Linked DNA regions of Variovorax sp. PBL-E5. The protein of the gene in region 2 interacts with the protein of the main gene of each other region in a pairwise test. Links are inferred from orthologs where the notes say so. Each region holds a gene or a part of one and is shown on either strand. Other genes may lie near its edges. The genes, in order: WDLP6_RS24630 and WDLP6_RS16860.

Evidence for each region.
Region 1: the proteins of WDLP6_RS16860 (region 2) and WDLP6_RS24630 interact in binary tests that used the Escherichia coli proteins (3 or more experiments, as listed by UniProt). The link is inferred for Variovorax sp. PBL-E5 from one-to-one orthologs.

What each region holds. Positions count from the first base shown.
Region 1 is NZ_LR594671.1:5,045,377-5,048,437, forward strand. What follows is about bases 134-2,880. They hold WDLP6_RS24630 (uracil-DNA glycosylase), read right to left. Parts: upstream 1,982-2,880; coding sequence 1,286-1,981; downstream 134-1,285. Other genes in these bases: tuf (elongation factor Tu), read right to left, coding at 134-809; trpC (indole-3-glycerol phosphate synthase TrpC), read right to left, coding at 2,014-2,814; trpD (anthranilate phosphoribosyltransferase), read right to left, coding at 2,827-2,880. Also shown: more of tuf, read right to left, coding at 1-133; more of trpD, read right to left, coding at 2,881-3,061. UniProt on the Escherichia coli protein: Excises uracil residues from the DNA which can arise as a result of misincorporation of dUMP residues by DNA polymerase or due to deamination of cytosine.
Region 2 is NZ_LR594671.1:3,474,696-3,477,880, reverse strand. What follows is about bases 11-2,881. They hold WDLP6_RS16860 (HsdM family class I SAM-dependent methyltransferase), read right to left. Parts: upstream 2,346-2,881; coding sequence 675-2,345; downstream 11-674. Other genes in these bases: WDLP6_RS16855 (succinylglutamate desuccinylase/aspartoacylase domain-containing protein), read left to right, coding at 2,478-2,881; WDLP6_RS16865 (restriction endonuclease subunit S), read right to left, coding at 11-678. In the rest of the region: more of WDLP6_RS16865, read right to left, coding at 1-10; more of WDLP6_RS16855, read left to right, coding at 2,882-3,185. UniProt on the Escherichia coli protein: The subtype gamma methyltransferase (M) subunit of a type I restriction enzyme. The M and S subunits together form a methyltransferase (MTase) that methylates A-2 on the top and A-3 on the bottom strand of the sequence 5'-AACN(6)GTGC-3'.

The DNA.
Region 1 (3,061 bases), 1.6 Mb from region 2 along the record:
TGGTCCAGGAGCTTGCGGAACATCTCGACGCCGGTGCAGGTGGTCTTGACGGTCGGGCGGATGCCCACGATCTCGATTTCCTCGCCGACCTTGATGACGCCGCGCTCGACGGCGCCAGTCACCACGGTGCCGCGCCCGGAGATGGAGAAGACGTCTTCGACGGGCATCAGGAAGGTGCCGTCGACCGCGCGCTCGGGCGTGGGGATGTAGCTGTCGAGGGCGTCGGCCAGCTTCATGATGGCTTCTTCACCGAGCTTGCCCTTGTCGCCTTCGAGGGCGAGCTTGGCCGAGCCGTGGATGATGGGGGTGTCGTCGCCGGGGAATTCGTACTTGTCGAGCAGCTCGCGCACTTCCATTTCGACGAGCTCGAGCAGTTCGGCGTCGTCGACCATGTCGCACTTGTTCAGGAAGACGATGATGTAGCCGACACCGACCTGGCGCGCCAGCAGGATGTGCTCGCGGGTCTGGGGCATGGGGCCGTCGGCGGCCGAGCACACCAGGATGGCGCCGTCCATCTGGGCGGCACCGGTGATCATGTTCTTGACGTAGTCGGCGTGGCCCGGGCAGTCGACGTGCGCGTAGTGGCGGTTGGCCGTTTCGTATTCGACGTGGGCGGTGTTGATGGTGATGCCGCGCGCCTTTTCTTCGGGCGCCGCGTCGATCTGGTCGTAGGCCTTGGCTTCGCCGCCGAACTTGGCAGACAGCACGGTCGCAATGGCCGCCGTCAGCGTCGTCTTGCCATGGTCAACGTGACCGATCGTGCCCACGTTCACGTGCGGCTTCGTGCGGGTGAATTTTCCTTTTGCCATTTTCTCGACTCCGAAAAATAACTAGATCAACACACTGATATGGGGTTGCAGCCGGCGGCTGCAACCCCAAAACTGGTGCCCTTTGCGGGAATCGGACCCGCGACCTCTCCCTTACCAAGGGAGTGCTCTACCACTGAGCCAAAAGGGCAAAACAAACTTGCGCCTAGCGTTGAACGGACTTCTGGAGCGGGAGACGGGAATCGAACCCGCGTCATTAGCTTGGAAGGCTAGGGTTCTACCATTGAACTACTCCCGCGTCGCGGTGCACCCAAGGACACCGAAGCACGATCTTCAAGCGCTCAGCAAAATCCATTCATCGCTGGTGGAGAGGGCTGGATTCGAACCAGCGTACTCGTAAGAGGGCAGATTTACAGTCTGCTGCCATTAACCACTCGGCCACCTCTCCGGCGAACCTCGGAATATAGCACGGTTGGGTGGGCAGGTCGATGACAGCACCCCGGATTTTCGCAGGGCGCTCAGCCGCGCTCGCGCCAGGCCCGCGCCTGCCCGAAATGCCCGCAACCGATGAAGGGCACCGGCGGCCGCAGGGCCGAGAGCGGCGAGGGATGGTTCGCCGTCAGGACCTTGTGGCGGCCGGCATCGATCAGCGCCCGCTTGCTCTGCGCATGCGAGCCCCACAACATGAAAACAACGGCCCGCTCCCCTTGCGCCACGTGCCGGATCACCGCGTCGGTCAGCACCTCCCAGCCGCGTCCTGCGTGGCTGGCCGGCTGGCCCTCCTCCACCGTCAGGCAGGTGTTCAGCAGCAGCACGCCGTGCGTCGCCCACTTCACCAGGCTGCCGCCCGGGTCCGGAAACCGGGGCGGCGACGTGCCGAGGTCGCGCTGCAACTCCTTGAAGATGTTGCGCAGCGACGGCGGCAGCGCGACGCCGGGCGCCACCGAGAACGCCAGCCCTTCGGCCTGCCCGCGACCGTGGTACGGGTCCTGGCCCAGGATCACGACGCGCACCTGTTCGGGCGGCGTCAGCTCCAGCGCCCGCAGCGGCTGCGGCGGGAAGATCACGGCGCCCTGGTCCAGCCGCTCACGCAGAAAGCCCAGCAGCCGCTGGCCGGCCGCCCCGGCAAAGAAATCGTCGACCAGCGGCTTCCAGCCTGGCGCCACCGGCCAGTCGGCAGGATCGCTGCTCGTCAGCTGTGTCGGTGCATTCATCAGATGACCTCCTTCGGGCGGCCTGCCGGCGCTCATTGGAACAATGCAGCGAGCGCCTCGCCGGGTTCGTCGGCCCGCATGAAGGCCTCGCCGACCAGGAAGGCCTGGACACCGGCCGCGCGCAGCTTCGCGACGTCGTCGCGCGTCGTGATGCCCGATTCGGTCACCGTCAGGCGATCGGCCGGCACCCGCGCCAGCAGGTCGATCGTGGTCTGCACCGAGACCTCGAAACTGCGCAGGTCGCGGTTGTTGATGCCGATCAGCGGCGTCCTGAGCTTCAGCGCGCGATCGAGCTCGGCGCCGTCGTGCACCTCGACCAGCACCGCCATGCCAAGCCCGGCGGCGATCGCCTCGAAGTCGCGCATCTGCGCGTCGTCCAGGCAGGCCGCGATCAGCAGGACCGCGTCGGCGCCCATCGCGCGCGATTCGTAGACCTGGTAGGCATCGACGATGAAATCCTTGCGCAGCACCGGCAGGTCGCAGGAGGCGCGCGCCTGCTTGAGGTAGTCGACGCTGCCCTGGAAGAACTGCCGGTCGGTCAGCACCGACAGGCAGGCGGCACTCACCTTGCCATCGCCCTCGGCATAGCTCTGGGCGATGTCCGCCGGGATGAAATCCTCGCGCAACACGCCCTTGCTCGGGCTGGCTTTCTTGACTTCGGCGATCACCGCGGCGGCACCGGCGGCGATCTTCGCGCGCAGGGCACCGGTGAAATCGCGCGTGAGCACGCGGCTTTCGGCGTCGAAGCGCACCGCTTCGAGCGAGCTTCTCTTCCGCGCCGCCGCGATCTCTTCGCGCTTGACGGCAACGATCTTCTGGAGGATGTCCGACATTCGCAGTTCCTCCTAGGCCGCCGAGGTCGCCCGGACCAACTCGCCCAGCTTGGCCTTGGCCGCCCCCGAGGCCAGCGCGGCGTTGGCTTGCGCCACGCCGGCGGCGATCGAATCGGCCAGATCCGCTGCGTAGAGCGCCGCGCCCGCATTGAGCACCACGATGTCCCGCGCGGGACCGGCCTGGTTGTCAAGCACGCCCAGCAACATGGCCTTCGATTGTTCGGGCGTTTCCACGCGCAGCGCGCGG
Region 2 (3,185 bases):
GCTTCCCAGCGGCACCACGGGCCAGCCCTTCGGGTTGGTCATCGAGTTGCCGAACATGTCGTTGAAGAGGGCCGGAATCATCCGCGCCGTGTTCTTCTGGATGTCGCGCCGCAAGCGCAGGACGCTCTGGGCGCACGAGAGCAGATCGACGATGCGGCGCTGCTGCTGCAGGTCGGGCAAGGGCAGCGTCTGCGCGAGCACCTGGGCATCCGTCACGGCCGGATACAGCGCGCCCGCCACCAGCTTGCACAGGCGACTGACGAACAGCCGCGAGCGCACGAAGAAGTACAGGTATTGCGGCAGCACGGCCGGCGTTGCGCGCAGCACGCAGAACGCGGTGCTCGCCACCTCGCCGTCGAGCGATTCCGGCACCAGCGCCACGGCATTGAGATTCGGGCGGACCGTCGACACCAGCACGTCGCCGTGGCGGATCTGCCTGCGTGCGCGGCTCGGTGCCTCGGCGCCCTTCAGCGTGCGCGCACCGGTGATGGCCTTCTGCTTGTTGCAGACGCCGGCCACGTCGACATAGATGAACGGATCGTCTGGCCATGCGGCCGGGTTCAGGGTTCCGGGCCTGGGCTCGACGACATCGCGCAGCGCGACCCATGGCGTGCTCACTGGCGTACCTTCGCGCTGCGCGCTCCGGTATTCGCTCTTGGGGCGGCCCGGCGTGCTCATGGCCCGAACTCCTGCATCGCGATCCTCAGGGTCTCCAGTTCCTTGGCGATCTCGTCCTCGAGCGCCGAGAGTTCGTCCAGCAGTTCGCGCGGGCTCTGGTGCTCGGCCTGCGCCTCGCTCATCGGACGGTAGCGGCCGGCAGAGAGGTTGTAGTCGTTGTCGCCGAGCGCGGCCGCGTCCGCGAACCACCACTTCTCGTCCCATTCCGCGGCGGGTTCGCGCGCCTCCCAGCGGGTCCATGCCTCTTCGCGCCGGGCGTAGACGTTCGAGAGATGCGGCAGGTCGTCGGCCGCGATCGGCGTGTCGTGGTTGGCGTCGAGTTCGTAGCCGTCATCGTCGGTGTGCAGAAACAGCACGTGCCGCGTGCGGCTTCCCTTGCGGAAGAACAGCACCGAGGTCTTCACGCCCGAGTAGGGCTGGAACACGCCGCCCGGAAGACTCAGCACCGCGTCGACCCGGTTGTCCTCGACCAGCTGGCGGCGCAGCGTCTTGTGGGCCGCGGTCGAGCCGAAGAGCACGCCCTCGGGCACGATCACCGCGGCCCGGCCATCGGGGCGCAGGCTGTCGAGCATGTACTTGAGGAACAGCAGTTCGGTGCTGCTGGTGGTGCCGATCCTGACCTCCTCGACGATGCGGTCCTTGTCGACACGGCCCGAGAAGGGCGGATTGGCCAGCACGACGTGGAAGCCCTCGGCCGGCAAGCCCAGTTCGGCCCGGCGCTCCTCGTCGATCGCGGTCGTCAGCACATTGCGCTGCAGGATGCGCACGTTCGGCAGGCCGCGCAGCGCGAGGTTCATGGTCGCCAGGCGCACCATCTTCGGATCGACGTCGTTGCCGAAGAAGGTGGTGCCCTGCAAGGCGCGCAGCGCATCGGGCTGCAGCCGGTCGCCCAGCCCGCGCCGCTGGAGCTTGCCTTCGACTTCGGTTTCCACGATCGCCTCGGGCGAGGAGTGGGCGAGCCGGATGTGGTTGTAGGCCGCGACCAGGAAGCCTGCGGTGCCGGCGGCCGGATCGTAGAGGGTCTCGCCGACCTGCGGATCGATCATCTCGACGATGCTGCGGATGATGTGGCGCGGTGTGCGGAACTGGCCGAGCTCGCCGGCCTGCTTGATCTGGCGCAGCACATGCTCGAACAGGTCGCCCTTGGTGTCGGAGTCGGCCTGGTCCAGCCCCAGGCCATCCACCAGGCTGATCACCTGGGCCAGCACCGTCGGCTCGCTGATGCCCAGGCGCGCGCCGCGCATGAAGTTGTGCGCGCCCGCCTCGCCGATCTCGGTGAAGAAGGGGAACACCTCGTCGCGCACGAAATGCACCAGGGCGTCGCCCGACAGATCGGCCGCCCAGACCGACCAGCGAAAGAGGCTGCGCGGGACGGTCGGCGTGCCGGTCTGCAGCACGGTCGCGGTCAGGCTGCCTTCGCGCACCGACGAGGCCATCACGCTCGTCGCCGGATTGCGCAAGGTCCAGTCGCCGCTGAAGAGGCTGGTGCAAGGCTGGTTCAGCATCGCGGCCCGCTGCTGGTTCTCGTCGTCGATGCTCTCGAAAAGGTAGAAGAAGAACAGGAACGACAGCTGTTCCGCGTTGCTCATCGGGTCGGGGTACCCGCCACCGAAGAGGTAGTCGCGAATCTGGTCGATCGACCGTCGCATGTCAGCGGTCAGGGGCATGAGGACGTGGCGTTGGAATGGTTGTGCGGGCGACGCGGGAGTCTACGAGGCAAATGGGGGCTTGCCGAACGGGCGAGTGTAGGAAACTCGGGGAACCCGTCTTTCGAAACAGCTCCCGAGAAGAAGCACCCCATGACCCAGAGTTCTCCCGCCTTCGAGGTTCTCCCGCGCGATATCTCCGCCTATCGCCAGGGCAACACCGGCATCGACTACGTCCATCGCTTCGCGTCCGGCCGGCCCGGGCCGCACGTGCTGATCAACGCGCTGACGCACGGCAACGAGATCTGCGGCATGGTGGCCGCGACCCACCTGCTCGACGCCGGCGTGCGGCCGAAGATCGGCACGCTGACGGTGAGCTTCGCCCACGTGGAGGCCTACGAGGCCTTCGACTCCGAGAAGCCCTTCGACAATCGCCAGATCGTCCACAACCTGAACCGCATCTGGTCCGACGAACTGCTGGGCGGCACCGAAGACAGCCCCGAACTGCGTCGCGCCCGCGAACTGCGCCCGGTGGTGGCGGCGGCCGACCACATCCTGGACATCCATTCGACCAGCCAGCCGGTCGAGCCCTTCTGGGTCTATCCCGCATTCGAGCGCAACGCCGTGGCGGCATTGGCGATCGGCCGGCCTTCCGTGCACCTGGTGATGCCGAAGGGCCTCGGCTCGGGCACGCCGCTGATCCAGCATGGCCGGCACGGCGAGGCCGAGGGCACGGCCGGCGTGGCGCTGGTCGTCGAATGCGGGCAGCACTTCGCGAAGTCCGCGGCCGATCTGGCGATCGCGGTGACGATGGACTTCCTGGCCTGCTTCGGGCTGATCGAGCGCGATCCTGCGGCACCC